DNA from 3 places in the Erwinia sp. AnSW2-5 genome. Region 1 is predicted to be linked to each of the others. Evidence: predicted binding sites of a transcription regulator. Region 1 holds the regulator's gene; each other region holds the start of a gene.
What was found. Region 1 encodes LexA, which represses DNA repair genes until DNA is damaged. Its sites were predicted from a motif close to TNCTGTATGTACATACAGNA; they were not measured.

Region 1 (12,696 bases):
TTTTGAGACGGATAATTCTTAAATAAACATCCGGTAAAAACAAAAAAATTGTAATAACTCATTTGTTATTTAATTGATTCCTATCACTTTACAGTCGATATCTTGTCAATTATTACCGCTACGTCACTATTCCCCTCCCTGCATGCCTTTTTTAACTTTTCGTATCGATAATAAAGTAAGTATTGGTATTAACCGCTGTGTAAGTGCCTTTTACAGATTAAAATATCTGAATATCTCGTATTGTCAGATTTTTATCATCGCCTTCTCTTCTGGCCCGACACCTTGCCCGATGCGCTGCTTTCTGGAAATTAATTCCCCATACTGGAGTCGCCAGGTGCCATCCAGGCCCGGGCATCCATTCATTTAATGAAGGGAAAGTGTGATGAAAAAAGTCATATGGGCTACTGCAGCCATAGTGTACTTAGCGAGTGCAACTGGCGCGTTTGCCGCTGTTGAAGCCACTGGTACGCCAGCGGTTGAAACGGGTGATGCTGCCGGTGCTGATGCAGGTGCGATGTCGACCGGTGTCACCACCGCTGTTGGTATTGGCGCTGCTGGCGCACTGGCTGGCGTGCTGCTGGCAGCAAGCAGCGGTGGAAATGGTTCCAATACCGGAACAACAACCACCACCACCACAAGTACAACCCGCTAAGTTCAAAAATTAATCATAACCACACATTTGTGTGGTTATTTTCAGCCTTGTTCTACTTTGCTCAGGGACACACACAGTTGCGAAACCTACCACTTCTGCTGCTCTGCCTGCTGCTTCAGGCCTGTACACAAACGCAAAAAGGATTGGGTGAAACCGTCAAGCTGGCTTTTCTTGGCGTCGACGACATCCAGATGACTAACGAACAAATCGACAATATGCCTTACGCCAGCATGTATCTGCGCGTCAATGGCGGCCAGCAGATCTTTGTGGTGCTGGGCTTCAACGAAAATGGTCAGCAGAAGTGGATCACCCGCGATAAAGCTATGCTGGTGACCCAGCATGGTCGCATGGTGAAAACCCTTGGCATGGGCGATAACCTCAACGAGGTCAGCAATCTCGATAGCGATCCACTGCGTGATGCCCTGCATCTCACCGAAGGTGCAAGCTGGACCCGCACCCTGCGCTGGACCGAGGGCGGCACGCCTCAGGCAGGCACGGCGGTTTCCCACTTCTCGCGTCTGAAGGATGAGGTGCTGCAACTGGTGGGTCAGCCAGTGGCGTGCCGCGTCTGGCAGGAAGACGTGTCGATAGCGGAAAGCGGCGAATCCTGGCGCAACACCTTCTGGGTGGATATCTCCAGCGGACAGGTGCGCCAGTCACTGCAAATGCTGGGGGCAGACTATATCCCGGTTGAATCCACCATCCTGAAGCCTGCGAAATCATGAAAAAAATAACCCTTATTCTCGCAGGGATAGTGGCATCACTGTCGCTGCACGCCCAGGCCGACGGCCGGGTCGATGTCTTTTACCCTGGACAGACACAGCCGGTGGCGATCAGCGGAGCGGCCAATCTGGCGCAGCTGGTGACCAACCCGGCACTGACGCAGAAAACCTGGTGGCCGGGAACGGTGATCGGCGAAAAACGGGCGACGGTCGTGGCGGTACAGCAACAGCAGCAGCTGCTGGCACGCTTGCAGGCATGGCGCGATGAACTCAAAAGTGACGGCGACGAAGAACAGGCCGCCGTGGTGGAAAATGTTCGCCAGCAGATTGCCGGGCTGAAAGTCACAGGACGTCAGATCGTCAATCTGGACCCGGACTGGGTGCGTTTACGGCCGCAGGCTAACCGCACGCTGGAAGGGGAATACAGCCTGTATACCCTGGCAGAACCCACATCCGTCACGCTGGCTGGCGTGGTGGAAAATGCAGGGAAAACGCCGTGGGCAGCAGGACGATCCGTGGTTGAGTATCTTGATGCACATCCGCGAAGAGACGGCGGTGAACGCAACAAGGCGCAGGTGATCTCCCCGGGAGGAGAGGTGACGGAAGTGCCGGTGGCGTACTGGAACCGTCGCCATTATGAGCCGCAGCCGGGCAGCATCCTGTTTGTGGGCTTCTCTTCCTGGACGCTGCCGAGCGCCTATGCCGATCTTAACCAGCAGATCGTTTCTGTTCTGACGCACCGGATCCCTGACTGATGAAAAAACGTTATCTTCTCAGCCTGCTGTCACTCTCTGTCGCCTGTGCCTGCCAGGTTCAGGCTGCCGGTTATCCGGACCCGATTGGCCCGTCACAGTCTGACTTTGGTGGCGTCGGCCTGATGCAGGTGCCAACCGCGCGTATGGCCAAAGAGGGCGAGTTCAGCCTTAACTACCGTTATAACGATCAGTATCACTTCTACTCCTCCTCGGTGCAGCTGTTCCCGTGGCTGGAGGCGACCATCCGTTATACCGATGTGAAAACCCGCGAGTACAGTGCCGTTTCAAGTTTTTCGGGGAATCAGACCTACAAAGACAAAGCCTTCGACCTCAAACTACGCCTGTGGGAAGAGGGCTTCTGGCTGCCGGAAGTCTCCGTGGGGACGCGTGACCTCGGTGGTACGGGCCTGTTTGACAGTGAATATCTGGTGGCCACCAAAGCCTGGGGACCCTTTGATTTCACCCTCGGTATGGGCTGGGGCTATATCGGTAACAGCGGCACGGTGAAAAACCCGTTCTGCTCCGCCAGTGAAAAATATTGCTACCGCACCGAGGGCAGCGGCACCGCCGGTTCCGTCAGCGGTAGCGATATGTTCAAAGGGCCAACCGCTATCTTCGGCGGGATTGAATATCAGACGCCGTGGCAGCCGCTGCGCCTGAAAATGGAATACGAAGGTAACGACTACAAGGATGATTTCGCCGGGCGTCTGGAGCAGAAGAGCAAGTTTAACGTCGGGGCGATCTACCGCATTACCGACTGGGCAGATGTGAACGTCAGCTATGAGCGTGGCAACACCTTTATGGCCGGTTTCACCCTGCGCACCAACTTCAACGATCTGCATCAGACCCAGCGTGATACGCCGCAACCGGAATATAACCCGCAACCGCAGGAGCGCTTCCTCGATCCGACGGTGACGGCCAGTCAGTTGACCGATCTGAAGTACAACGCCGGGCTGAATGCCCCAAGCATTCAGGTTGAGGGCAGCACGCTGTACGTGAGCGGTGAGCAGGCGAAATATCGCGATACCACGCGCGGCGTCGATCGTGCCAACATCATCATGGTGAACCACCTGCCAGAGGGGATTGATACCCTGAAGGTGACCCAGACGCGCAGCCATATGCCGCAGGTGACCACGGAAACGAACGTGCCGAGTCTGCAACGTCAGCTGGCGGGATACCCGCTGGGGAGTGAAGAGACGCTACAGCAGCAACGTGTCAATCCGGTTGACCCGGGCCGCACCGAGCAGGGCTTCTTTATCGAGGGCGATCGCCTGAACTACAGCTTGTCGCCGGTGCTCAATCAGTCTGTTGGTGGCCCGGAAAGCTTCTACCTGTATCAGCTGGGCGTTATGGCGAACGCCAGTTTCTGGCTGACGGATCATTTGCTGGTAGATGGCAGCCTGTTCGGCAACCTTGCCAACAACTATGACAAGTTCAACTATAACGGCGCACCGGCGGACTCCACGCTGCCACGCGTACGTACCCATATTCGCGACTACGTTGAAAATAACGTTTACGTGAATAACCTGCAGGCCAACTACATGCGTGAACTTGGCAACGGCTTCTACGGCCAGGTGTATGGCGGGTATCTGGAAACCATGTACGGCGGAGCCGGGGGCGAAGTGCTTTACCGTCCGCTGGATTCCAGCTGGGCGATTGGCGTGGATGCGAACTACGTCAAACAGCGCGACTGGGACAACATGATGAAGTTCAACGACTATACGGCGAAGGTGGGCAACATTACCGGATACTGGCAGCCGTGGTTTATGCGTAACGTCCTGGTGAAAGCCAGCGTTGGGCAATATCTGGCTGAAGACAAAGGCGTTACCGTTGATGTTTCGAAGCGCTTTGACAGCGGGATTATCGTGGGCGCTTACGCCACGAAAACCAACGTCTCGGCAGAAGAGTATGGCGAAGGCGACTTCACCAAAGGCTTCTACATCTCCGTACCAATGGATGTCTTTAGCGTTTCACCAACCCGTGGCCGCGCGCAGGTCAACTGGACGCCGCTGACGCGTGATGGCGGACAGATGCTGGGCCGTAAATACCAGCTGTACGATATGACCAGCGACCGCGACGTTCATTACCGCTAGAGGATACGCCAGGGACGGCTTTTTCCTGTCGTCCCGTATCCGTCCTAATCCAATCGAAATGTTGTGATCTTCATCACACTGAAGCATATTGTTAATCGTCGGGTCGCCCGACGATTAACAGTCACTTTGAGGTGTATCATGACGTCCCCGGAACGTAACACGCCCGCCATCCGGCTGGCTTTTGCCCTGCAAATGGTATTAAACACTGGCCTGATCGTGCTGGCCTGTATTCTGATCATCTTTCTTGGCAAAGAGACCATCCATCTTGGCAACGTGCTGCTGAATACCGGCGAGCAGACATCGTCTTATCTGCTGATCGAAGGTATCGTGATCTACTTCCTCTATTTTGAGTTTATCGCGCTGATCATTAAGTATTTTCAGTCAGGCTACCACTTCCCGCTGCGCTACTTTGTCTACATCGGGATCACGGCAATCATTCGTCTGATTATCGTCGACCATAAAAACCCGTTCGATACCCTGGCCTACGCCATTGCCATCCTGATCCTGGTGGTCACCCTTTGGCTGGCGAACAGCAACCGTCTGAAGCGCGAATAAGTCGGTAAACCGGCCACAAAATCGTGGCTTTTTGCCGAGCTTTGATAGGTTTGCCGCCAGGGTCTGCGTTACACTGACGCATCGAAGATTTTGCGGAGAAGTGTTATGGCTGAGAACGCGCTGTCGCTATTGCGCGCGATCAACTGGCTACCGGATTCATCACCCCTGCTAACCGCCCCCCTGCTGGACTGGCTGATGGAAGTCGATTCGATGACCCGCCGTTTTGAGCGTCATTGCCAGGAGGTGACGGTTAATCTGCTGCGTGAAGGCTTTATCAGCGCGCAGGACGCGGCAGAGGATATCGCCCTGCTGCCAGCAGAAGCACGTTACTGGTTGCGAGAGATCGAACTGTGCGGCGACGGAGTTCCCTGGCTGGTGGCACGCACGCTGGTCCCGGAGTCGACCCTGAACGGACCGGAGCAGAAGCTGCAACAGCTGGGTACGGTGCCGCTGGGACGTTATCTGTTTGCCACCTCCACCTTAACGCGTGATTTTATTGATGTCGGCCACAGCGCTGAACTGTGGGGGCGGCGTTCACGCCTGCGTTTGTCGGGCAAGCCGCTATTACTGACCGAACTGTTTTTACCCGCTTCCCCGCTCTATGCCAGCGTGGCGGCAGAAGGGGGACGATAGCGTGGAGAGAAGTCTGCCAATGAGTAAGCTTTCGGCCTACAGCCGTCTGATGCGTATTGATAAACCGATAGGTTCGTTGCTGCTGTTGTGGCCAACACTCTGGGCATTGTGGCTGGCGGGAATGAAAATCCCACCACTCAATGTGCTGCTGGTCTTTGTGCTGGGGGTATTTTTTATGCGTGCTGCGGGCTGTGTGGTCAATGACTTTGCTGACCGCAAAATCGATGGCTTTGTGAAGCGTACCCGCGAGCGCCCGCTACCCAGCGGTGCGGTGACCACGCGTGAGGCAAAACTGCTGTTTGCCGGGCTGGTGCTGGTCTCCTTTGGTCTGGTGCTGACCATGAATAACATGACCATCTGGTTGTCGCTTGGTGGACTGGGGCTGGCCTGGCTGTATCCATTTATGAAGCGCTACACGCACCTGCCGCAGGTGGTGCTTGGGGCGGCATTTGGCTGGGCGATCCCGATGGGCTGGGCTGCGGTGAGTGAAACCGTTCCCCTGACCTGCTGGCTGCTGTTCCTGGCGAATATTTGCTGGACGGTGGCGTACGACACGCTTTATGCGATGGTTGATCGTGATGACGACCTGAAAATCGGCGTGAAATCTACCGCCATTCTATTTGGTCGTTTCGATAAGCTGATTGTGGGTCTGTTACAGCTGGCAACGCTTGGCCTGATGACGCTGGTGGGCTGGCAGCTGCATCTCAGCAGCGTATTCTACTGGGCGGTGCTGGTGGCGGGCGTGTTCTTTGTCCATCAGCAAAAACTGATTGCCGGACGTCAGCGCGATCGCTGCTTCCAGGCCTTCCTGAATAATAACTGGGTAGGGTTGGTGCTGTTCGTTGGCGTGGTACTGGGGATCAGATAAAACGCATAGGGGCCGATCATTTGTTTTGATCGGCCCACCACACTGACATCAATCTTGCTCTACGGCACTCTCAATGGTCATTCTCACATCCTGAGTAATCAGCTCTGCCAGCAGTTGATAAACCTGCTGTGTCTGCTCAACCTGAGCATCACCGGAATCGCTGATATAGCCTTCATCACGCAGCGTTAACACCAGCGACGTAAACACCGCCTTGTCAAAGAACTCCGGCGCGTTAATGCCATGCAGCACGGACAGACGCTGTGCCATGGTACGGCTCTCTTTTTCCAGTGTTCCACGGTTAATCGCCGGTTTCGCGCTGAGGATAGAGAAGGTGATCGAATAACGTTGCAGGGTTTCCCGCACGCCGGCAGCCAGCAGTTGCAGGGTACGGAAGCGACCAGCACTCAAGCGCAGACTGCTCTCTTCTGCAACCAGCAGCCCCTGACGAGCCATTTCAGCCACCAGTGAGTCGAGTACCTGGCCCAGTTCATCCGTGCTCCAGCGCAGGAACAGCTCGCTTTTCAGCATCGGATAGATCACCGTGACCTGACGCAGAAGCTCGGCACGGCTGATTTCACGGTGCTGCATCAGAATGGCGGCAATCAGCGACGGCATCACCAGCATGTGGTGGATGTTGTTGCGATAGTAGGTCATCAGCACTGCCTGCTCGCGCGGCAGCACCACGATCTCGCCAATGCTATCCTGCTCCAGCTCGAACTTGTTCATGCTCAGCGCATGTTCCAGCAGTGCTTCTGGCGTCATATCCGGCACGGTGGAATCCGGCGAATACGGCACATTGCGCAGCAGCTGCACGTAGCAGTCGAGCTGTTCGGTCAGCTGTTCACGGGTCATCGAACGCTGACGTGATGCCAGCAGCGCCGTCACACACAGGTTCATGGCATTGGCTGCCCCTGCATTGTTAATCCGCACCATCACTTTTTGCGCGATGTCATTCACGGCGGGGGTTAACCAGGCTGGACGCTGGGCTTCAATAGGATCGATAGCCTCACGCCATTCCGGTACCTGCTGATTCAGATACGCGACCAGCGGCAATGGCTCACCAAAGTTCACATAACCCTGGCCGAGATTACGCAGCTTACGCAGCCCACGTACCATTGACATAAAGCCTTCTTTCTCTTTGGTCGCGCCACGCAGCTCTTTGGCGTAAGTACCCACTTCCATCACATGCTCGTAACCGATGTAAATCGGCACCAGTGTGATAGGGCGGTTACCGCCGCGCAGCATCGCCTGAATCGTCATCGACAGCGTGCCGGTTTTCGGGTCCAGCAGGCGGCCAGTACGGGAACGGCCCCCTTCCACGAAGTATTCAACGGAATAGCCACGGGTGAACAGCTCACCAAGGTATTCACGGAACACCGTCGAGTAGAGCTTGTTGCCCTTGAAGGTACGACGAATAAAGAAGGCGCCCAGGCGACGGAAAATCGGGCCGGCTGGCCAGAAATTCAGGTTAATTCCGGCGGCAATATGCGGCGGCACCAGACCCTGGTGATACAGTACATAGGAGAGCAGCAGGTAGTCCATATGGCTACGATGGCAGGGCACGTAGACAATTTCATGTCCATCCTGTGCCAGCTGGCGCACGCGCTCACCGCCGTTAACATTGATTCCCTGATAGAGCTTGCTCCAGGTCCAACCCATGATGCGGTCAGTCAGACGAATCGCTTCGTAAGAGAAGTCAGCGGCAATCTCTTCCATCAGCTCAACGGCATTCTGCTGGGCTTTTTCATGGGGAATCTTTTTGCTGCGTGCTTCGTCTTCTACCGCTTTGGCGATCGCTTTGGACTGTAACAGTTTGTTGAACAGGTCCTGGCGCACTGGCAGACGCGGCCCAACGGCCGCTAAACGCTGGCGAGCAAAGTGCATACGTGCCACACGGGCCAGCTTCTGCGCGATGATTTTATCTGTACCGTGCTCGGTGGCCATATGGCGCAGCGATACCATCGGAGAGAAGCGAACAAAACTGTCGCGCCCCAGCCAGATGACGGCAAAGAATTTCTGAATACCATTCAGCATGCGCAGATGCGGCTGTTCGTTCCCCTGTACCTCACGGCCCGGCGCACGACCAAACATCACCGATACCGGTACCATTTGCACATCCAGATCGGGATGATTGCGGTGCAGATCGAGATAATCGTGGAACAGCTTGACCGACTGAAGATTCGGGACAAAGTACGGGAACAGGCGCGGGCCATCATGAATGAACACATGACGTGGCAATACCGTACCGTCGATCTCCAGAGGTTCCAGAGGATCGGGCAGGTCTTGTTTGCGACACTGCTCACGAAGTGCAAGGAGATCGGCCTTTGAATCATAAGGCAGCACATACATAATAGGGCGCGACGTATCAAGCCCGAGTTCAGCAACCGGTTCAGCCGGAATTGCTTTACTTTTTACCAGTAGTTTTACTGGAAGATTCAATAAGTTATAATATAATTTACGCCAACCTGACATAGACAACATGAAGCCTCTTGTTAGCAAAGCGCCGCAAGCATACCAGAAAGCGCCAACAGAATCTGTGGTGTTAAAAAACCTGTAGTTCCACTCATTGACGTTAAACTTCTCAAAGGGTTCCCTTATTATGGCAAATAATGTCACCGGACTGACGCGAATCATAAAAGCGGCCGGGTATTCGTGGAAAGGCATCCGTGCCGCCTGGCAGCATGAAGCTGCTTTTCGCCAGGAAGCCGTCGCGGCGATCATCGCGATTATCATTGCCTGCTGGCTGGACGTGGATGCCATTACCCGTGTGCTGCTGATTGGCTCCGTGATGCTGGTCATTATTGTCGAAATACTCAACAGCGCCATCGAAGCGGTTGTCGACCGCATCGGCAGTGAAATACATCCCCTGGCAGGCCGGGCCAAAGATATGGGCTCTGCGGCTGTGCTGTTGACTATCTTGCTGGCAATTTTTGTTTGGATCATGCTGTTAGTGCCACATTTGCGATGAGTTTTCCAAAAATCGCCACAAACTGCATTTCGCCCAACTTTAGGTTTTCAATGTCTAAATACCTGTATATACTCACAGTCGACTGTATAAACAACCAGGGGGCGGAATGAAAGCACTAACGGCGAGGCAGCAGCAGGTTTATGACCTGATTCGCGACCACATTAATCAAACTGGTATGCCACCTACGCGTGCAGAGATCGCCGCGCAGCTTGGTTTCCGTTCCCCGAATGCGGCTGAAGAGCACCTGAAGGCCTTAGCCCGTAAAGGCGTGATTGAGATCGTTTCTGGTGCTTCACGCGGTATTCGCCTGATGATGGAAGAAGAAGACGGACTTCCACTGATTGGTCGGGTTGCCGCTGGTGAGCCACTGCTGGCAGAGCAACACATTGAAGGCCACTACAAGGTTGACCCTGACCTGTTCAAGCCTGGCGCTGACTTCCTGTTGCGCGTCAGTGGAATGTCGATGAAAGACATCGGTATTATGGACGGCGACCTGTTAGCGGTACACAAAACGGAAGATGTGCGTAATGGCCAGGTTGTGGTGGCGCGCATTGATGATGAAGTGACCGTTAAACGCCTGAAACGCCAGGGTAATACGGTACAGCTTTTACCTGAAAACCCGGATTTCAAACCTATCATCGTCGATCTGCGTCAGCAGACGCTGACGATAGAAGGCCTTGCTGTTGGCGTTATCCGCAACGGCAATTGGCTGTAATCGTGACTCCCCGCTAAATCCTGCGCGCTGCTTCTGCGGCGCGTATTACCATCTGCAATCGCGTTAACTCTGATGGATTCTGATGAAACTGCTCACCTCTGCGGATAAAAGCCTCTGGCGGCTGGCGCTGCCGATGATCCTTTCTAATATTACCGTGCCTCTGCTTGGCCTGGTTGATACGGCTGTGATCGGCCATCTCGATAGCCCAACGTATCTTGGCGGAGTGGCAATCGGCACTACTGTCACCAGCTTCCTGTTTATGCTGCTACTGTTTCTTCGCATGAGCACCACCGGGCTGACAGCCCAGGCATTTGGCGCCAGTGATAAGTCTGCACTGGCGCGTGCGTTGATGCAGCCGCTGCTGCTGGCTCTGCTGGCCGGGCTGCTGTTTGTCCTGCTAAAAACCCCCATTACTCACCTTGCACTGGGCCTGACCGGTGGCAGCGACGAAGTCCTGCACCAGGCGGCACTGTTTATGCAGGTGCGCTGGCTCAGTGCCCCAGCAACACTGGCTAACCTCGTGCTGCTTGGCTGGCTGCTTGGGGTGCAGTATGCGCGTGCTCCGGTGATCCTGCTTGTGGTGGGTAATCTGGTCAATATTTTGCTGGATCTGTGGTTTGTTATTGGGCTGGGATGGGGCGTGCAGGGTGCGGCAGCAGCCACCGCGATCGCTGAATATGTCAGCTTTATAGTCGGCCTGCTGCTGGTATGGCGGGTGATGAAACTGCGTGGTTTGTCGGTAGGGCTGATGCTGAACGCCTGGCGCGGTGATGTGGCGCGCCTGCTGCGCTTAAACCGCGACATCATGCTGCGTTCTCTGTTGCTGCAAATGTGCTTTGCGTCGCTGACAATTTTTGGTGCCCGCCTGGGGAATGATGTCGTCGCGGTCAACGCCGTGCTACTGATGTTCCTCACCTTCACCGCCTATGCACTGGATGGTTTCGCCTATGCGGTTGAAGCCTGTTCAGGGGAAGCCTACGGCGCGAAAAACAGTCAGCAATTACTTAGCGTCTGGCACGCTGCCTGCAGGCAGTCGTTGATAGTCGCAATGGGGTTCTCTCTGTTCTATGCCCTGTTTGGTGAGCAAATTATCGCGCTGCTGACTTCTCTGGAACCGCTTCGGCAGCTTGCCGATCGGTATTTATGGTGGCAGGTGCTGATGCCATTGGCGGGTGTGGGCTGTTATTTGCTGGATGGCATGTTTATCGGCGCCACCCGGGCCAGTGAGATGCGCAACAGTATGGCTATCGCAGCTCTGGGCTTTAGTTTGACGCTGTTTAGCGTGCCGTGGCTGGGTAATCATGGTCTGTGGTTGGCGGTGACGCTGTTCCTGCTGCTGCGCGGTGTCTCCCTGTGGGTCATCTGGCGTCGTCACTGGCGTAATGGTACATGGTTCGCGCAGTGACACATTTGCTTACGTAACCCGAAGCTTCGCTAGTTTATTGAATTTTAGGGGTTTTTAGCAATTTTTTACCACTATTGCCAGCGGGTTAACTGCCGGGTGCCGATTTCTCTACTACAATTATCTTTGTCTTAGGCAAATAACCAGATAATTATCTGGATATTCAGCGAATTTTTGAGACGAAAAAGCTGTTTTAACCCAAGGTAGAGGAATCACATTATGAATAAAGACGAAGCCGGCGGTAACTGGAAACAGTTTAAAGGTAAAGTGAAAGAACAATGGGGCAAGCTGACTGATGATGATCTGACGATCGTTGAAGGTAAACGCGACCAGTTGGTAGGTAAAATTCAGGAGCGCTACGGCTATCAGAAAGATAAAGCCGAGAAAGAGCTTAGTGAATGGGAAACTCGCAATAACCACCGCTGGTAAAACAGCGGCCCCTTTCAGGGCGATGCTCCAGCCCCGGCACAAGGACCGTGCCACTCAGTTCTTTCTCCTTCCTCATAAAATCTAATCAACGCCCGCGTTTTTTACTCTGCACACTATGATCGTGCTGGCATGCATCCTGATGCGTACAGGCTTCAATTTCCCCGCATTTTTGACAGAATCCATGCGCTTCAATCACGCTATGCCCCAGGGTAAAACCTGACTTCAGGGCCAGCGATTTCAAAATATCTTCCACACCATCGGCATGTTGCTCAGCGACTGAACCACAGCGGTCACAAATCAGCATCGCTGAGGTATGTGACGGCTCTTCAAAGTGATGGCAGACCACATAGCTGTTGGTGGACTCCACACGATGGATAAAGCCCTGTTCCAGCAGGAAGTCCAGTGCTCGGTAGATGGTTGGGGGCTTCGCCTGGGGTTCAGATACGCGCAGTAAGTCCAGCAGGTCGTAGGCGCTGATGGCCCCATTCTGCTCACTCATCAAACGCAGGACTTCAAGGCGCTGCGGCGTGAGTCGCACGCTGCGCTGCTGACAGATAACTTCCGCCTGCGACAGGATTTTTTCAGCACTGGTAATGTTCATTGTTCCCCCTCAGGCCATTTCAGGATGTTATTTTATCACGTCTGCAACAAAACGCCGAGTTCACCGTCAGGCAACCCTCAGCCACCTGCACAGACTCAACCATTTACTGGTATTGCTGATAAGCGCAGAAGGTAAAAAAAATTTCATCATTGTTTTCAGTGTACCAGGGCCACTCTTTTTTCATTCAGCATCGCTAATCTGATTTGCAGGGCTTAAGGTTCGTGACTACCTTTTTCAAAGGGCTATGCGCGTTTGGCACTGAAAAAAACAGATGCAGAACGTTCAACTGTTAGCGTGTTAACA
Region 2 (12,696 bases), on a different contig from region 1:
CTTTTGCCAGGCACGCTTAACCTCATGGGTGATCCAGGTCCCTTCATTGCGATCGCTGGCGCAGCCTTCTATCACCTGCTGAAACTGCTGATTGAGTGTGACCTGATAAGGCGATTTTTGATGAAAGCGTTTCATGCTGCGGCTGAGGTGGAAATGCTCGGGCAGCAAGACAGCGCGTGGATCAGGTGACCACCAGAGGATCGGATCGCCAGGGGAAAACCACGGAAAAATGCCCCGATGATAGGCGTTAAGCAAACGCTGTGGACTGAGATCACCCCCCATTGCCAGCAGGCCATTGGGTTCCCGCAACGCCATTTCTGGCGGCGGGAAATTAAGCGATTCACGTGAGAGCTGGATCAGACGCATCGGGCAATACTCTTTAGCACGAGAGGTATTGACTATAGCGCAAAGCGCTGCAGAAATGTCCAGTATCGGCCCTGTTTTGAGACTAATTCCTGGTGATTGCCTTGTTCAATGATTTGGCCGCTGTCCATAACACAAACGCGATCGAAATGTGCCAGGCCTCGCAGACGGTGAGTCACCATAATCAGGGTTTTCCCGCTGGCGACCCGGCGCAGCAGAGCGAGGATCTGCTGTTCGGTTTCTGCATCCAGACCTTCTGTCGGTTCATCCAGTAACATCAAATCGCCACCGTGCAGCAGCGCACGCGCCAGGCCTAACCGGCGCAGCTCGCCGCCAGAAAGCTGACGACCGCCTTCACCCAGCCAGGCATTCAGCCCCTGATCATTGTCCAGCAGTGTCTCCAGCCCGACCTGATGGAGTGCATCACACAGTTGCTCATCGCGGCATGCCGGTGCGGCCAGTAGCAGGTTGTCACGCAGGCTGGCGCTGAACAGATGCACGCGCTGGGTAACCACGCTGGTGCGGGCGCGTAAATCGGCTTCACTCCAGTCAGTCAGCGGTTGGCCATTTAGCAGGATAGACCCTTGTTGCGGGTCCCAGGCGCGGGTGAGCAGTTGTAACAGCGTGGACTTGCCGCAGCCGGTACGGCCAAGCAGGGCGATATGTTCACCAGCACCAATCTCAAGCGTCAGCCCGGCGATGGCGAACGGGCCTTCGCCATAACGGAAACTGACATCGTTCAGGCTTAGCGCCGCACCTGCACCATGTGAGGCTTCACTGTCTGTTGCGAAGTTCACAGCCGGGCGTTGTTCGATAATCTGTGAAACGCGTTTTGCTGAGGCAATGACGTGGCCGAGATGCTGGAATGCAGTACCGACCGGTGCCAGGGCTTCAAAAGCGGCCAGCCCACAGAAGACAAACAGCGCAATATAAGCCCCTGGATAAGGATCACCGCCGATGCCATCAGCACTTAACCACAGCAGCAGTGTGACGGCGATGCCGCCCATCAACATCACCAGGCCCTGAGACATCCCGGTCAGACTGGCCTGCCGCTGTTGCGCTGTCAGCCAGGCCTGCTCGGTGGCATCCATGGTGCTGCGGAATGTGCTGGCAGCCCCATACAGACTTAATTCAGCTTGCCCCTGAAGCCAGCGGGTCAGGCCGCTGCGATATTCGCCACGCAGGCGGGTCAAATCAGTGCCTACCGGCAGCCCGGCACGGTAAAACACGGGCGGGATAACAATCAACGTCAGCAACATCAGTGCGCCGAGGGTCAGCGCCAGACTGCTATCCAGCCAGCTCAGGCCGACTGTCACCACCACGATGACCGCCAGCGCCCCCACCAGCGGTGAAATGACCCGCAGATAGAGATGGTCCAGCGTATCTACATCGGCTACCAGACGATTGAGCAACTCGCCTTCACGGAAACGGGCGATACCAGCAGGAGAGAGCGGCAGCAGTTTGCTGAAGGTAAATACCCGCAGATGCTGAAGCACGCGGAAGGTGGTGTCGTGACTAACCAGGCGCTCCAGGTAGCGCGCCACAGTACGGCTGATCGCCGCGCCGCGAACCCCGGCGGCAGGAAGCATATAGTTAAAGCTGTAAATCCCGGCGACACCCGCCAGCGAGGTGGCAGCCAGGAACCAGCCCGACAGCGTCAGCAGGCCGATGCTGGCCAGCAGCGTCAGCACCGCCAGAACAATGCCCGCCAGTAAGCGCAGAATATGGCGACGATAGAGTGCTAAAAACGGCAGCAGAGTTTTCATTCGAGCGATCCTCCTCGCTGGGCCATCAGGTCGGCAAACGGTCCAGGCTGCTGAGCCAGCGCTTCCCAGCGTCCTGTCTGAACAATTTCGCCTTTACGCATCAGCCAGATTTCATCCCACTGGTCAAGACGATCAAGCTGGTGGGTGATCAGCAAAGTGCTCTGCGCATGCGAGGCCTGTAACAGCGCGTGGTTAACATGCTGCTCACTGTGTGCATCGAGGCTGGCATCAGGTTCATCCAGCAGCAGTAGCTGGCAGGGCTTCATCAGCGCACGCGCAACGGCAACACGCTGTGCCTGGCCGACGGACAGGCCGGCGGCCTGGTCACCCGTTTCACTGTCAAGACCTGCCGGCAACTGCGGCAGGAATTCACTAACGCCAGCGAGTGCCAGCACTTGTTGCAGCCGGGCTTCATCGTTATTGCCGCTCAGCAAAATATTCTGCCGCAGAGTCCCCGCGGGAAGATGCGGGTTTTGCCCCACCCAGGCCAGCTGCTGCTGCCAGTGTGGCAACGCGATATCGCGCAGCTCAACGCCATTGATCAGCAGCGAACCGCGATAGGGCAGGTAGCCGAGCAGCACATTCATCAGTGAGGTTTTCCCCGCACCGCTTTGCCCGACCAGCGCCACACGTTGTCCTGGCTGTAACGTGAAATGCAGTGGGCCAGCAAGCGCTGTGCCTTCTGCCGTGGTGATCACCAGGTCCTGAGCCACAAGACTAAACCCGTTGCGCAGTTCCGGGGTCTGCGATCCGCGTTCAACGGAGGCCGTCTCACTCTCTTCCAGGAAGGTTTGCAGCGCATCGGCGGCACCAATCGCCTGGGCTTTGGCGTGGTAGTAAGCCCCAAGGTCACGCAATGGCTGGTAAAATTCAGGCGCGAGTATCAGCACCAGGAACCCGGCAAACAGCGTAACCGGGCCGCTGTAGTGACCAAAATTGAAGACGCCAAGATAAGAGAAACCGAAATAGACCGCGATCAGGGCAATGGAGATTGAGGCGAAGAATTCCAGCACCGCTGAGGACAGAAACGCCATGCGCAGGACTTCCATCGTGCGCTGACGGAACTGTTCGGACGCTTCTGCAATAGTGGCGGTTTCAGCCTGTGCGCGGTGAAACAGACGCAGCGTTTCCAGCCCGCGCAGGCGGTCGAGGAACTGACCACTCAGTCGTGCCAGCGCCTGAAAGTTACGGCGGTTAGCATCGGCTGCGCCCATTCCTACCATCGCCATAAATAAGGGGATCAATGGCGCGGTAGCCAGCAGGATCAGCGAGGCTGCCCAGTTCACTGGGAATAGCAGGATCAGCACCAGCAACGGGATGATCCCAGCCAGCATCATCTGCGGCAGATAGCGCGCGTAGTAATCCTGCATCTCCTCAATCTGCTCCAGCAGCAGCGTAGCCCAGCTCCCGGCGGGTTTACCTTGAATCCAGGCAGGCCCCAGCTCGGACAGACGGTTCAGCACCTGACGGCGCAGGGTCTGGCGGATAGCCTGGCCGGTTTTGAAACCGATTTTTTCGCGTAGCCATGCCAGCAAGGCACGACCCGCAAAGCAGGCCAGCAGCAGAATAAAATGCAGCAGCTGACCGTCACGCGGCTGATGGTCAATCAGCAGAGCCTGGAGCAGCGAGGCCAGAAACCAGGCCTGGGCGAGGATCAGCAGAGCGCTTAATGTGCCCAGCAAGTATGAGAGGCGCAGCCAGCGATGGCCATGCACACTCTGACTTTTCAGCCAGCGGGTGAGTTGTTGTTGTCGTGTTTTATTCATCTGTTGCCGTATTGCCCTGACGTAAACAGTAGTGAGGCAAAGGCCCCAGGAAGATAGGTGTCAAGCGCGGCAATGTTACAATGCGGAGGGTAAAAAGGCGACAATTGCTCGTCGCCTCAGGCAAGATTAGCTCAGAGTTTTAACAACTTACTGATTATTTTTAACTAAACCGTCAAGATAACGCTCTGCGTCCAGTGCGGCCATACAACCCGTTCCGGCTGAAGTAATCGCCTGGCGGTAAATATGGTCCATCACATCACCCGCAGCGAATACGCCCGGGATGCTGGTTTGCGTGGCGTTACCCTGGAGCCCAGACTGGACTTTGATATAACCATTTTCCAGAGCTAACTGACCGTTAAAGATAGCGGTATTCGGGCTGTGACCGATAGCAACGAACAGGCCGGCGACTTCCAGTGTTTTGGTCTGGTCGTCTTTGGTCGAGCGCAGACGCAATGAGCTGACGCCCATCTGATCGCCCAGCACTTCATCCAGCGTGTGGTCGGTATGCAACACGATATTGCCGTTTTTGACCTTTTCATTCAGACGGTCAATCAGGATTTTCTCTGCGCGGAAGCTGTCGCGGCGGTGGATCAGATGCACTTCGGCGGCGATGTTCGCCAGGTAAAGCGCTTCTTCCACTGCGGTGTTACCACCACCAATCACCGCGACTTTCTGATTACGGTAGAAGAAACCGTCGCAGGTGGCACAGGCTGAAACACCGCGACCTTTGAACTCTTCCTCTGAAGGCAGCCCCAGGTAACGGGCCGAGGCGCCGGTGGCGATAATCAGTGCATCAGCAGTGTACTCGCCTTCATCGCCGGTCAACCGGAAAGGACGGTTTTGCAGATCCACGCTGTGAATATGATCGAAAATGATCTCGGTGTTAAATTTCACCGCATGCTCGTGCATACGTTCCATCAACAGTGGCCCGGTTAACTCGTTTGGATCGCCTGGCCAATTTTCCACGTCGGTGGTGGTGGTCAGCTGACCTCCTTTTTCCAGGCCGGTAATCAGCACTGGGTTCAGGTTAGCGCGGGCTGCATACACGGCAGCGGTATAACCTGCCGGACCCGAGCCAAGAATCAGTAATTTACTGTGTTTAGCCGTACCCATGAAACCCTCATTAATTGACTGGCAAACCTATACCCGGATTGTAGGGAATTTAGCGAGGCAAAAAAAGTATTCTGCGATTTTGTTAACAATTAATGAAAAAGGTTTCGCCAATCGTTGCACGGATTTGGGATTGGGGAGGGAGAAAAAAATGGCATTTCATCCACTTTTTGTCATTTTAGCGACAAAATTGTCATTGAAAAACAGAGAGACAGCCTTCCCTTTGGCATGTTGTACTGATTTTTTTTGTTTTGCTTTGACAATCGGCTGCGCTTTTGCGAAAACATTATGGGAAGCAGAGTGTATTTGGTTACGCCAGTCAGGGTTTCATCCCGGATTTTGCGTTTATCGCCCGATATACTCAGCCTGTTATTTGGAATGACGCATGGTGTGGACAGACAACATGCGTCATGCAGATAGGGCGTTTAATACCGCTACAGGCTCTATGTCTTCACTTAGATCAACCCTGTTACATTGAGTCGTTCAGGGTATGGCAGGTAAAGGGAAGGAATTTAAGAGAGACAATAATAATGGTAGACAATAAAAAACGACCGGGTAAAGACCTCGACAGAATTGACCGCAATATCCTGAATGAGCTGCAGAAAGATGGGCGTATTTCTAACGTCGAGCTTTCCAAGCGAGTAGGCTTATCACCTACACCGTGTCTTGAGCGTGTTCGCCGTCTGGAGCGACAGGGCTTTATTCTCGGCTACACCGCCCAGCTAAACCCGCACTACCTGGATGCATCACTGCTGGTATTCGTTGAGATTACTCTGAATCGTGGTGCGCCGGATGTGTTTGAGCAGTTTAACGCTGCTGTACAAAAACTTGAGGAAACTCAAGAGTGTCACCTCGTTTCCGGTGATTTCGACTATCTGCTGAAAACGCGTGTGCCAGATATGTCTGCGTACCGTAAATTGCTGGGCGAAACCTTGCTGCGTCTGCCGGGTGTGAACGATACCCGTACTTATGTGGTCATGGAAGAAGTGAAACAAAGTAACCGGTTAGTGATTAAAACCCGGTAACACAGGGCAGGTGCAAAACCTGTTAGTTTTCGGTACACTCCTGTGAATTCATACAGGTTCAGCGCCGGGCATGCCCGGCGCTGTTACCTCCATAGTTTACAGGCACCTGGAGAGTACTCTTGAGCCAGGAATACACAGAAGATAAAGACGTTTCATTAGAACCGTTGAGCAGCGGGCGTCGCCTGCTGGAAGCATTATTAATTGTTGTTGCTCTTTTCGCCATCTATCTGATGGTGGCGCTGGTGAGCTTCAATCCTTCCGATCCCAGTTGGTCACAAACCGCCTGGCACGAACCTATCCACAACATAGGTGGTGGCGTTGGGGCCTGGCTCGCAGATACGCTATTTTTCATCTTTGGCGTGATGGCCTACGCGCTTCCTCCTGTGATTTTAGGCCTGTGCTGGATCACTTTCAGCCGACGCCATTTCCAGGATTACATCGACTATTTTGCCGTTGCTTTGCGCATGATTGGCGTGCTGGCTCTGGTGGTCACATCCTGTGGCCTGGCCGCGTTGAATGCCGATGATATCTGGTACTTCGCCTCTGGCGGGGTGATTGGCAGCCTGTTAAGCAGTGCAATGGCAGCCTACTTTAGCGGCCCTGGCGGTACGCTGACGCTGCTGTGTATCTGGGCTGCGGGGCTGACGCTCTATACCGGCTGGTCATGGCTGACGATTGCCGAAAAAATCGGTGGCGTGGTGATGGGGATCCTGACTTTCGCCAGTAATCGTTCACGTGCCGATGAAAAATGGCATGAAGAAGACGAGGAAGATGAAGTGGATGTGCCGGTGGCTGTGCGCAGCACGCCGGTACGTGCGGACGATCACGACGACGTACTGCTGACGAAACCGCAGCCTGTTTACGTAACAGCGGAGGACGAGCAGGACGATCCGCTGCTATTGAAGCCTGTAGCCAGTGATGTTGTCCCGGCTCCTGCACAGCAACCTGCGATTGCCCCCGTTGCGCCAGTGACTGTTCCCGTACAGGAATACGTAGCCCAGGTTGAGGCGCAGGTTCCCACACCTGTAGCGGCACCTCAACCTTCGCTGTATCGCTTTGAAGTGCCAGCGGATGTCCAGACCCCAGCACCTTCGCTCCCGGTGGAAGAAGATGACGGTCCGAAGATGGGCAACTGGCAGGATACATCAGCGGCTTCACCGTTTGATTTCTCCACGCCACATGTCTCTCATCCTGCATCTGTCGCTGCTGCGGCAACCGGTGCTGCGATTGGTGCAGTTGCACAATCTGCCAGCAGTAATACGCCGTTTATGCCGGGCTTTACGGCAACCAGCGGTGACGATCTTAATCCACAGGTAAAGCAGGGGATTGGCCCTGAACTGCCACGCCCGAACCCGGTTAAGCTGCCTACACGTCGTGAATTGGCTTCTTACGGCATCAAACTGCCTTCGCAGCGGATGGCGGAAGAGAAAGCCAAAGAGCAGGAATTACTGCAACCGGAAGTTGCTGAAGCGGATACCTGGCAGGCGGTGACGTCTGACGAGCAGGATGATGCAGAGCAGGCGCAGCTACGTGAGGCTTTCCTCGCACGGGAACAGCAGCGCTATGGCGAAGAGTTTGCAGCCGAAGATGAAGAAGCGCTGCAACAGGCGGCGCTGGCACGTCAGTTTGCTGAGCAACAGCAACAACGTTATGCAGCCGAAAAGCCAGGCCACAGCACGACCTTTACGCTGGATACCGCCAGTGCTTTCGACTTCTCACCGATGGACGACCTGGTCAATGACGGCCCAACTGAGCCGTTGTTTACGCTGTCTGCAGCACCGGAAGCAGAACCCGTTGCCCCCGTACAGCCGCAGTGGCAGCAGCCTGAAGAAGTACCTGTACAACCACAACCGCAGGCTCCCGTTGTACAGGCACCTCCCGCCTGGCAACCCACCGTTGCACCTGTCGCACGGCCTGTGGTGGCCCAGCCAGTGAAGCCACAAGAGCCGGATATGGACAGTTTGATCCATCCGTTCCTGATGCGTCATGAGCAGCCAACGTACAAACCGACCACACCGCTGCCGACGCTCGATCTGTTAGCGTCACCGCCAGCTGAAACGGAGCCGGTAGACCAGTTTGCGCTTGAACAGACAGCACGTCTGATTGAGGCGCGCCTGGCCGACTATCGCGTCAAGGCTGAAGTGGTGGGGTACTCACCAGGTCCTGTCATCACCCGATTTGAACTGGATCTGGCACCGGGCGTGAAAGCTGCGCGCATTTCTAACCTGTCGCGCGACCTGGCTCGCTCATTATCAGCCGTTGCCGTACGTGTGGTGGAAGTCATCCCTGGCCGTCCTTATGTGGGGCTGGAGTTGCCTAACCTGAATCGCCAGACGGTGTATCTGCGAGAAGTGCTGGATTGCCCGGCATTTCGTGATAATCCATCACCGCTGTCGATTGTGCTGGGCAAAGATATTTCCGGTGATCCGGTGGTGGCTGATTTGGGCAAAATGCCTCACTTGCTGGTTGCCGGTACTACCGGTTCCGGTAAGTCGGTCGGCGTAAACGCCATGATCCTCAGCATCCTGTATAAAGCCACGCCAAAAGAAGTGCGCTTTATTATGATCGACCCGAAAATGCTCGAATTGTCGGTGTATGAAGGTATTCCACATCTGTTAACCGACGTCGTCACCGACATGAAAGATGCGGCCAATGCTTTGCGCTGGTGCGTGGTTGAGATGGAGCGTCGTTACAAGCTGATGTCTGCCCTGGGTGTGCGTAACATTGCGGGCTATAACGAGAAGGTGGATATGGCTGAGGCGATGGGGCGTCCAATCCCTGATCCGTTCTGGAAGCCAACCGACAGCATGGATATGACGCCACCGGTACTGGAAAAAGAGCCTTATATCGTGGTGATGGTGGATGAGTTTGCTGACCTGATCATGACCGTCGGTAAAAAGGTGGAAGAGCTGATCGCGCGTCTGGCTCAGAAAGCCCGTGCAGCAGGGATTCACCTGGTACTGGCCACACAGCGACCATCGGTGGATGTGATCACCGGTCTGATTAAGGCCAACATTCCGACACGTATTGCCTTTACCGTATCAAGTAAAATTGACTCCCGTACCATCCTCGATCAGTCGGGTGCAGAATCTTTGCTGGGTATGGGGGATATGCTGTATCTGGCACCGAACTCTTCTATTCCGGTTCGTGTTCATGGCGCCTTTGTTCGTGACCAGGAAGTGCATGCCGTAGTGAAAGACTGGAAGGCGCGCGAACGCCCTCAGTATAAAGAAGGTATCCTGAGCGGCGGCGACGACACTGAGTCTGGCGCGGGTGGCGTCGACGGTGACGAAGAGCTGGACCAACTGTTTGACCAGGCGGTTGAGTTCGTCGTCGACAAACGTCGCGCCTCTATTTCCGGCGTGCAGCGGCAGTTCCGTATCGGCTATAACCGCGCCGCGCGTATCATTGAACAGATGGAAGCGCAGGGGATTGTCTCATCACCGGGGCATAACGGTAACCGCGAGGTGCTGGCGCCACCGCCGCATGAGCGTTAAGTATTCTTTTTCGCTAATCGTCAATGGGTCAGGCATTGCCTGGCCCGTTGAATTCCTGACAGCAGTCCCAATATTTGCATGATACGGCCAGGAGAATTCAGTTTTTTCTCCTGTTGTTGTTATCAACGCCTGGCTAAAGTTATCCACGTCACGCTTAACCCGAACGGGATACAAGAGTTTCAATAAGGATGCCGTAATGAAAAAATTAATGATTTCCTGCTGTCTGCTGGCTGCTTTTTCCTCTGTTACCGCCTGGGCTGATGCATCCGGTGATTTGCAACAGCGCCTGGATAAGGTGAAAAGTTTCCATGCCACGTTTAATCAGAAAGTGACCGACAGCAGCGGCGCATCGGTGCAGGATGGCGAAGGCGAAATGTGGGTTCAGCGCCCGAACCTGTTCAACTGGCATATGACTGCGCCGGATGAAAGCACCCTGATTTCCGATGGTAAAACGTTGTGGTTCTACAATCCGTTTGTTGAGCAGGTCAGCGCCAGCTGGGTGAAAGATGCCACCAGCAATACGCCATTTATGCTGATTGCACGTAACCAGGCGAGTGACTGGAAACAATACAACGTTGCGCAAAAAGGAGATGACTTCTCTCTGACGCCAAAAAATGCCGATGGCAACCTGAAGCAGTTCACCATCAATGTGGCGACCAACGGCACCATCAATCAGTTCAGCGCGGTAGAGCAGGATGGGCAGCGCAGCAGTTATACGCTGAAAAGCCAGCAAAATGGCAGCATCAGTGCCGATAAGTTCACGTTCACGCCACCTCAGGGTGTGACTGTGGACGACCAGCGCCAGTGAGGTCTGCGTGAGTAACCTGTCCCTCGACTTTTCCCGTAATGAGTTTCAGCCTCTGGCCGCGCGTATGCGGCCACGCACGCTGGCCGAGTATATTGGCCAGCAACATCTGCTGGCAGCGGGTAAACCGCTGCCACGTGCTATTGAGGCCGGTCATCTTCACTCGATGATTCTATGGGGACCGCCGGGGACGGGGAAAACGACGCTAGCCGAGATTATTGGTCACTACGGTCAGGCAGACGTCGAACGTATTTCTGCTGTCACCTCGGGGGTGAAAGAGATCCGTGAGGCAATTGAACGTGCGCGGCAAAACCGCAATGCGGGCAGGCGTACCATCCTGTTTGTTGATGAAGTCCACCGTTTTAATAAAAGCCAGCAGGATGCTTTCCTGCCCCATATTGAAGATGGCACCATTACCTTTATCGGTGCAACGACGGAAAATCCCTCTTTTGAGCTGAACTCAGCGCTGTTATCGCGTGCTCGCGTCTATCTGTTGAAATCCCTGACTACGGAAGACATTGCTGCCGTGCTAGACCAGGCGATGCAAGACGGTGAGCGTGGCTACGGTAATGACAACATCATCTTGCCAGAAAATACCCGTAATATGATTGCTGAGCTGGTCAACGGTGATGCGCGCCGTGCGCTGAATACGCTGGAAATGATGGCCGATATGGCTGAAGTGAATAGCAAAGGCAAGCGTGAACTGACGCCGCAGTTGCTCAATGAAGTGTCCGGTGAACGTAGCGCTCGCTTTGATAATAAAGGTGACCGTTTCTACGATCTGATTTCTGCCCTGCACAAATCAGTGCGGGGTTCGGCGCCGGATGCGGCACTTTACTGGTATGCACGGATCATTACTGCAGGCGGTGACCCGCTGTATGTTGCGCGACGTTTGCTGGCAATCGCCTCGGAAGATGTTGGCAACGCGGATCCTCGCGGTATGCAAGTGGCGATCTCCGCCTGGGATTGTTTTACCCGTGTCGGCCCGGCTGAAGGGGAGCGGGCGATCGCACAGGCGATTGTTTACCTGGCCTGCGCGCCAAAAAGTAACGCGGTGTATACCGCTTTCAAAGCGGCCATGCGTGATGCGCGTGAAAGCCCGGATTATGATGTACCTGAACATTTGCGTAACGCGCCAACCAAGCTGATGAAAGAAATGGGGCTGGGAGCGGAATACCGTTATGCCCACGATGAACCTAACGCCTATGCCGCCGGTGAGGACTATTTCCCGGCGCAAATGGCACAAACCCGTTATTACCATCCAACCACGCGTGGGCTGGAAGGGAAGATTGGTGAAAAGCTCGCCTGGTTGATTGAACAGGATCAAAATAGCCCGACAAAACGCTACCGCTGACAGTGACGTTGCGGTAAGGTTAGCAATGAATTCAACGCATTCGATATATCGGTGCGCCCCTTCTTTTTTAACTCAATCAATCATCACAGGACAAGCATGCTCGATCCCAATCTACTGCGTACTGAGCCAGACGCAGTCGCTGAAAAACTGGCACGCCGTGGCTATAAGCTGGACGTTGATACGCTGCGCGCACATGAAGAGCGTCGTAAAGTACTGCAGGTCGAAACCGAAAATCTGCAGGCAGAGCGTAACTCGCGATCCAAATCCATCGGGCAGGCCAAAGCACGTGGGGAAGATATCGAGCCATTGCGTCAGGAAGTGAACGTACTGGGCGAACGCCTGGACGCTGCAAAAGCAGAGCTGGATGCACTGTTGACCAGCATCAATGACTTTTCAATGGCTATTCCCAATATCCCTGCGGATGTGGTTCCACTGGGCAAAGATGACAGTGAAAACCAGGAAATCAGTCGCTGGGGTGAGCCGCGTAAGTTTGACTTCGCGGTGCGTGACCACGTTGAGCTGGGCGAAATGGCCGCAGGCCTCGATTTTGCCGCCGCAGTTAAACTGACCGGTTCGCGTTTTATCGTAATGAAAGGCCAGATTGCACTGATGCATCGTGCGCTGAGCCAGTTCATGCTCGATCTGCATACTGAACAGCATGGCTACCTGGAAACCTACGTACCTTACCTGGTGAACCATGCCAGCCTGTACGGCACGGGACAGTTGCCTAAGTTTGGTGAAGATCTGTTCCATACGCGTCCGTTGGAAGAAGAAGCTTCCAGCAGTAACTATGCGCTGATCCCGACTTCCGAAGTTCCGCTGACCAACCTGGTACGCGATGAGATTCTGGAAGAAGAGTCGCTGCCGATTAAAATGACCGCGCACACGCCGTGTTTCCGCTCAGAAGCTGGGGCATATGGTCGCGATACTCGCGGTCTGATCCGTATGCACCAGTTTGATAAAGTTGAAATGGTGCAGATCACGCGTCCTGAAGACTCAATGGATGCGCT
Region 3 (5,900 bases), on a different contig from region 1:
AATAACATCACCACTTCTCTGCAGCCGAACAGCTGGTTACGCCGCTGGTCGGTATTTTTTGCCGAACAGCGCATCGGCTGGCAGCTTCAACTCGCCGCAGAGAAAGGCATTCAATATGGTGACAGCGAGCTCATCGTCCATTGCGCGCAAGCGATCCTGGAATCACATCACCCTCAGCCTTCCCTGCTGCATGGCGATTTGTGGCCAGCAAACTGTGCCGGGAGTGACAGCGGCCCGTGGATATTCGATCCGGCCTGCTACTGGGGAGATCGTGAATGCGACCTGGCGATGCTGTCATGGTTCCCGGACGTTCCGGTGCAAGTTTATGACGGTTATCAGTCAGTCTGGCCACTACCCGGAGACTTCCTGCAAAGACAGCCTGTCTATCAGCTCTATTATCTGCTTAATCGGGCGAATGTCTTTGGCGGGCACTGGCTGGGAGAGGCGCAACGAGCAACAAGCGCATTGCTGGATACGGATGAACGGGGAAAACGCCACGCGCGCCCAGCCTGATAACAGGAAGCGCACGTGGGTATGATGGCTGGCTTAGTTAATAAAGCCAGCCAGTTTCAGCACAAAATATCCGGCCACAATGATAATCACTGGCAGAATGTACAGCGGGAAAATTTGCAGGAAAATTGTGTGGCGCGGCACCACGATTTTCTCTTCCAACTGTTCCCGGCTTTGCCCTTCTGTGCCTCGTGCTTTCTCCAGGATCATCTGATCTTCCAGACTCTCACGCAGAAAACGCGTCTGCCGCCACATCCTTGCACCTGAAGCCTGTAGCGCCAGGCCAACAAAAATCAGCACATAAATAACCCAGAACAGGACATTCGTCCCCTGGTTAAAGTCTGGTACAGGCGAATTTGCCCAGAAACCGGAGAGAAAACCGGTATTGAAGCGGATCATATCAATCATCACATGGGCGAAATCCTGCATCACCGCATTAATGCCATCACGCTGCTCACGACTTTTTTCCAGAAAACCCAGCAGTGAAATCAGCGTCGATAACAGCGCGGGAATAAAAATAATCCAGCCCGCGATGCGCTTTATAATCGCAACCCTGCCAGCCTGTTGATATGTCATGCTTTCTCCAGTCCATCTGATGTCTGCCTGTCAGTTTACCTGTAGTGACATAAAAGTGCCTGCAAAATGCAGAATTAATGCCAGGTTTCCACAGACAGTCCGCCGCGATGATAATTTTTTCATCAACACTTCGTGCTAAGCTGCCCATAAACTGTTAAATGGAGCCGTAGCATGTCTCATCACCGCCCTGTACTCGCCGCCATTTTCGATATGGACGGTCTGCTCATTGATTCCGAGCCCCTGTGGCAACAAGCTGAGCTGGATATCTTAACCACCCTTGATGTTGACCTCAGCCGTCGCGGTGAAATGCCGGATGCGCTGGGTCTGCGTATCGATCAGGTGGTGCGCATGTGGTATGAAAATCTGCCGTGGAAAGGGCCATCCCAGGCCGAAGTCACCCAGCGCGTCATTGCGCGGGCACTGAGTCTGGTCGAAGAAACCCGGCCTCTCCTGCCCGGCGTGGAGCAGGCATTGCAACTCTGCCAGTCCGAGGGATTGAAAATCGGCCTCGCCTCCGCCTCACCGCTGTTTATGCTGGAACGCGTGCTGGAGATGTTCAATCTGCGCCATTACTTTGAGGTGCTGGCCTCGGCAGAGTCGCTGCCTTACAGTAAACCCCACCCGCAGGTATACCTGGATGCTGCGGCCCGTCTGGGCGTGGATCCGCTGAATTGCGTAACGCTGGAAGACTCCTTCAACGGGATGATTGCCACCAAAGCAGGACGTATGCGCTCTATCGTTGTCCCGGATGCAGCTCATGCAGACGACCTGCGCTGGTCACTGGCTGACGTTAAACTCTCCAGCCTGGAAGCGCTGACGGCGCAGCATCTGCACGGACGCTGAGTCAATATCAGGCGGCAACATGGCCGCCTTTTTTTTCATTTTCGCCACTCACTGTTAAAATAAATAAAACATCGTTTCATTTTTGTTGAATTCATCCCCGCTTCTGAATATGCTCCCTTAACCGGCTCGCGTATCCCCGTTTATCGACTCTGTTATGGCGCGCGTCATCTTATCTATAAGGAAGCCACGATGATCCTGAATGCATTTAATCTTGAAGGCAAAGTGGCCATGATTACCGGCTGCAACACCGGTCTTGGTCAGGGAATGGCGCTCGGGCTGGCCCAGGCAGGATGCGATATCATTGGGGTTAACCGCTCCTCAGCCAGTGAGACGGCACAGAAAGTCACCGCGACCGGGCGACGGTTCACCAGCATTACAGCAGACCTTTCCGACAGCCGTTGCCTTGAGAACGTGATGGAACAGGCGCTGGCCGCTTTCCCGCAGCTGGATATTCTGGTCAACAATGCCGGGATTATTCGCCGTGCAGACGCCCTCAACTTCAGCGAACGTGACTGGGATGACGTGATGAACGTTAACAGCAAGACGCTGTTTTTCCTCTCGCAGGCTGTTGCCCGCCAGTTTGTTCGCCAGGGCAGTGGCGGTAAAATCATCAATATCGCTTCAATGCTCTCTTATCAGGGAGGCATCCGCGTGCCGTCTTATACGGCATCAAAAAGTGCAGTGATCGGTCTGACGCGCCTGATGGCTAATGAGTGGGCGCAGTATGGCATCAACGTCAATGCCATCGCTCCCGGCTATATGGCAACCAATAACACTGAACAACTGCGTGACGACGAAGACCGGAATCAGCAGATTCTGGATCGCATCCCCGCCGGACGCTGGGGGGAAAGCAACGATATGATGGGCCCGGCGGTATTTCTCGCCTCGGCGGCGGCGGACTACGTCAATGGCTTTACGCTGGCGGTGGATGGCGGCTGGCTGGCGCGTTAATGCCCTGCGGTGAACAAAAGCTGTTCATGCTTTGTTCACCGCGAGATTAATGCCAAATTATTTATCTTTCGTTACAGCGTCACATATTTATTCCACTGTATATATTCCCTATACTGGATGCATTGACAGTTATGCAGCCAGGTACTCCCATGACGGCCGAAGGCCATCTTATTTTTGCCATCGCCAGTGCAATTTTTGCCAAGCGTGCCGAACTCACCCCGGTTTTGGCCAGCGCCGACTGGTGGCACATTATTCCGGCAACGCTGCTCACCTGCCTGTTACCTGATATCGACCATCCGAAGTCGTTTCTGGGCCAGCGCCTGAGGTGGCTGTCGCAGCCTATCGCCCGTGCCTTTGGTCACCGGGGATTCACCCACAGCCTGCTGGCGGTCTTCGGGGGCGTCGCCCTGTTACAGCTAAAGCTGCCTGAAGGCTGGCTGATCCCGGCGGATGCCTTTCAGGGGATGGTGCTGGGTTATCTGAGTCATATCGCTGCCGATATGCTAACACCCGCAGGCGTGCCGCTGCTGTGGCCCTGTCGCTGGCGTTTTCGTTTGCCGCTGCTTAACAGCCAGAAAGGCAATCAGCTGGAGCGTGCCCTGTGCCTGGTTTTGGTCGGCTGCGCCATCTGGTTCCCACACGGCTCGCTGCCTTTTGGTGCATCCGACTGGACAACCCACGTGGTCAGCTCGGCACAAAATCACATCGAACGATTAATTAACAAACAAAAGGTTGATTAATTGCTCAATTAATCACGAAAAGTTATAAATAATTCCATCTGGATATAAGGCTGCATCATAAGTAGCTGATACCATTCCGCACTGGTTTTACTTACTGCGCGTCAGAAATTAACTGTCGCCAGCATGGCTATATTGTGGTCCGTATTTTTTGGAGAAAATGGGAATGAACTTTCCGCTCATCATTAACCTTGTGGCGTTTGTTGCGCTGTTGCTATTGGTAGCAAAAACTGGCCGTACAGGCTGGAGCCTGTCAAAAAAAGTACTGTTCGGTCTGGTGGTCGGAGTGCTGTTTGGTCTGGCACTTCACGCTATCTACGGCGAAAACACCCCGATCATTAAAGAATCGGTCAGCTGGTTTAACCTCGTGGGTAATGGCTATGTTCAGCTGCTGCAAATGATTGTGATGCCGCTGGTGTTTGCTTCCATCCTCAGCGCGGTTGCCCGTCTGCACAACGCTTCATCACTGGGTAAAATCAGCCTGCTGACCATTGGTGTTCTGCTGTTCACTACCGCGATTGCAGCGGCAGTCGGGATCTTCGTCACCTGGCTGTTCGGCCTGAATGCGAGTGGTCTGGTGCAGGGTGTACAGGAAAGTGCGCGTCTGGCTGCGATCCAAAGTAACTACGTTGGTAAAGTCGCTGACCTCAGCGCACCGCAGTTACTGCTCTCTTTCGTACCGAAAAATCCGTTTGCCGATCTGACCGGTGCCAACCCAACGTCCATTATCAGCGTAGTGATCTTCGCCGCCCTCCTCGGTGTCGCCGCTCTGCAACTGCTGAAGGATGATGTCGAAAAAGGGCAGCGTGTTCTGAAAGCCATCGATACGTTGCAGGCGTGGGTGATGAAACTGGTTCGCCTGATCATGAAACTGACGCCGTATGGTGTGCTGGCACTGATGACCAAAGTCGTCGCCACCTCTAACCTCAGCGACATTATCAAACTGGGTAGTTTCGTGCTGGCATCGTATCTCGGCCTGGCCATCATGTTTGCCGTCCATGCTCTGCTGCTGTCGGTTAACGGTGTGAACCCGCTGCGCTTCTTCCGCAAAGTGTGGCCCGTGATTACCTTTGCCTTCACCAGCCGCTCCAGTGCCGCCAGCATCCCACTCAGCGTTGAGACGCAAACTCGCCGTCTGGGTATTCCTGAGTCTATCGCCAGCTTTGCTGCATCATTCGGCGCCACTATCGGCCAGAACGGTTGTGCCGGTCTCTATCCGACCATGCTGGCCGTGATGGTTGCACCGACCGTGGGGATCAACCCATTTGAACCGATGTGGATTGCCACGTTAATCGGCATTGTCACCCTTAGCTCTGCGGGTGTAGCGGGCGTTGGCGGCGGTGCCACCTTTGCTGCTCTGATTGTTCTGCCAGCAATGGGCCTGCCTGTCACTCTGGTGGCTCTGCTGATCTCCATCGAACCCCTGATCGATATGGGACGTACTGCGCTGAACGTTAACGGTTCAATGACTGCCGGTATGCTGACCAGCCAGTGGCTGAAGCAGACGGATAAGCAGATCATGAATACCGATGCGGGTAACGAAGCCAGCCTGGCCCATCGTTAATCGCCATTCGCGGGTCGGTATCCTGCCGACCCGTTTCCTCACAAAGTGATGTTTTGAGTGGTGATGCATTTGGCATGGCTAACAACAAGCAAGAGGGAGGTATTGAGTGTTCCGGCATGATCGAAAGCGAGAGGACCATGTGAACATGCTCCTCTCGTTCGGGGTTACACCAACATCAGATGAAGAATGATCGTTATGGCGCCGGGTACTGGTTGAAAGCATCGGTGAAGAAGTTTTTCACTGCCGGGCCAAGTACTGGAATTTTGCCAAAAGTGGAATCATAAAAGTCTGCTTCCAGCTTATGAACTGAATCACCCAGTGGTTTCATGCCCAGGAAGCTCATCAAAGAACCCAGGTTAAGTGCACCACTAACCTGCTCTACCTGCTCAGTCGATAACTCTTTCATTTAACACTCCTTAATTAAATTGATGATCGGGCACTATCCAGTGCCCATATGCATTAAACTCAATATGCGCAGACAATAAAATAGTAAACCGACTGATAATTAATCGTCGCGATCAATAAAATCGCCACCTTAAATAGCCCAGTGAAAAATCATAACGATATGATTTTCATCAGAAAAATATTTAAAGGTGAATAAAGAATCGAGTAAGTGAAATAATTAAGAGAAAAATATCGTATAAAGAAGGATGGTTTATTTGGTCGGCAGTTCGCCACTCGTTATAAAATAAAACCAGCAGTATTAAATTAATTTTTAT

Region 2: ACFL9S_RS03015 (DNA translocase FtsK 4TM domain-containing protein) is a predicted target of LexA. The motif match lies at 6,069-6,088, and genes of this name have one in related genera.
Region 3: ACFL9S_RS15785 (metal-dependent hydrolase) is a predicted target of LexA. The motif match lies at 2,992-3,011, and genes of this name have one in related genera.

What each region holds. Positions count from the first base shown of each region.
Region 1 covers NZ_JBJGXA010000021.1:25,552-38,247, reverse strand. Annotated here, with positions in the region: gene yjbE (exopolysaccharide production protein YjbE) at 383-652, shown strand; gene ACFL9S_RS15700 (YjbF family lipoprotein) at 730-1,377, shown strand; gene ACFL9S_RS15695 (capsule biosynthesis GfcC D2 domain-containing protein) at 1,374-2,129, shown strand; gene ACFL9S_RS15690 (YjbH domain-containing protein) at 2,129-4,222, shown strand; gene psiE (phosphate-starvation-inducible protein PsiE) at 4,361-4,777, shown strand; gene ubiC (chorismate lyase) at 4,883-5,410, shown strand; gene ubiA (4-hydroxybenzoate octaprenyltransferase) at 5,430-6,278, shown strand; gene plsB (glycerol-3-phosphate 1-O-acyltransferase PlsB) at 6,327-8,750, opposite strand; gene ACFL9S_RS15665 (diacylglycerol kinase) at 8,878-9,246, shown strand; gene lexA (transcriptional repressor LexA) at 9,353-9,961, shown strand; gene dinF (MATE family efflux transporter DinF) at 10,044-11,366, shown strand; gene ACFL9S_RS15650 (CsbD family protein) at 11,583-11,792, shown strand; gene zur (zinc uptake transcriptional repressor Zur) at 11,878-12,387, opposite strand.
Region 2 covers NZ_JBJGXA010000002.1:290,292-302,987, forward strand. Annotated here, with positions in the region: gene aat (leucyl/phenylalanyl-tRNA--protein transferase) at 1-366, opposite strand, end outside; gene cydC (heme ABC transporter ATP-binding protein/permease CydC) at 399-2,129, opposite strand; gene cydD (heme ABC transporter permease/ATP-binding protein CydD) at 2,126-3,895, opposite strand; gene trxB (thioredoxin-disulfide reductase) at 4,043-5,008, opposite strand; gene ACFL9S_RS03005 (hypothetical protein) at 5,007-5,387, shown strand; gene lrp (leucine-responsive transcriptional regulator Lrp) at 5,536-6,030, shown strand; gene ACFL9S_RS03015 (DNA translocase FtsK 4TM domain-containing protein) at 6,150-9,527, shown strand; gene lolA (outer membrane lipoprotein chaperone LolA) at 9,724-10,335, shown strand; gene ACFL9S_RS03025 (replication-associated recombination protein A) at 10,343-11,686, shown strand; gene serS (serine--tRNA ligase) at 11,783-12,696, shown strand, end outside.
Region 3 covers NZ_JBJGXA010000023.1:102-6,001, reverse strand. Annotated here, with positions in the region: gene ACFL9S_RS15805 (fructosamine kinase family protein) at 1-513, shown strand, start outside; gene ACFL9S_RS15800 (YniB family protein) at 547-1,086, opposite strand; gene hxpB (hexitol phosphatase HxpB) at 1,258-1,929, shown strand; gene kduD (2-dehydro-3-deoxy-D-gluconate 5-dehydrogenase KduD) at 2,119-2,880, shown strand; gene ACFL9S_RS15785 (metal-dependent hydrolase) at 3,030-3,620, shown strand; gene ACFL9S_RS15780 (L-cystine transporter) at 3,784-5,181, shown strand; gene ACFL9S_RS15775 (hypothetical protein) at 5,375-5,587, opposite strand.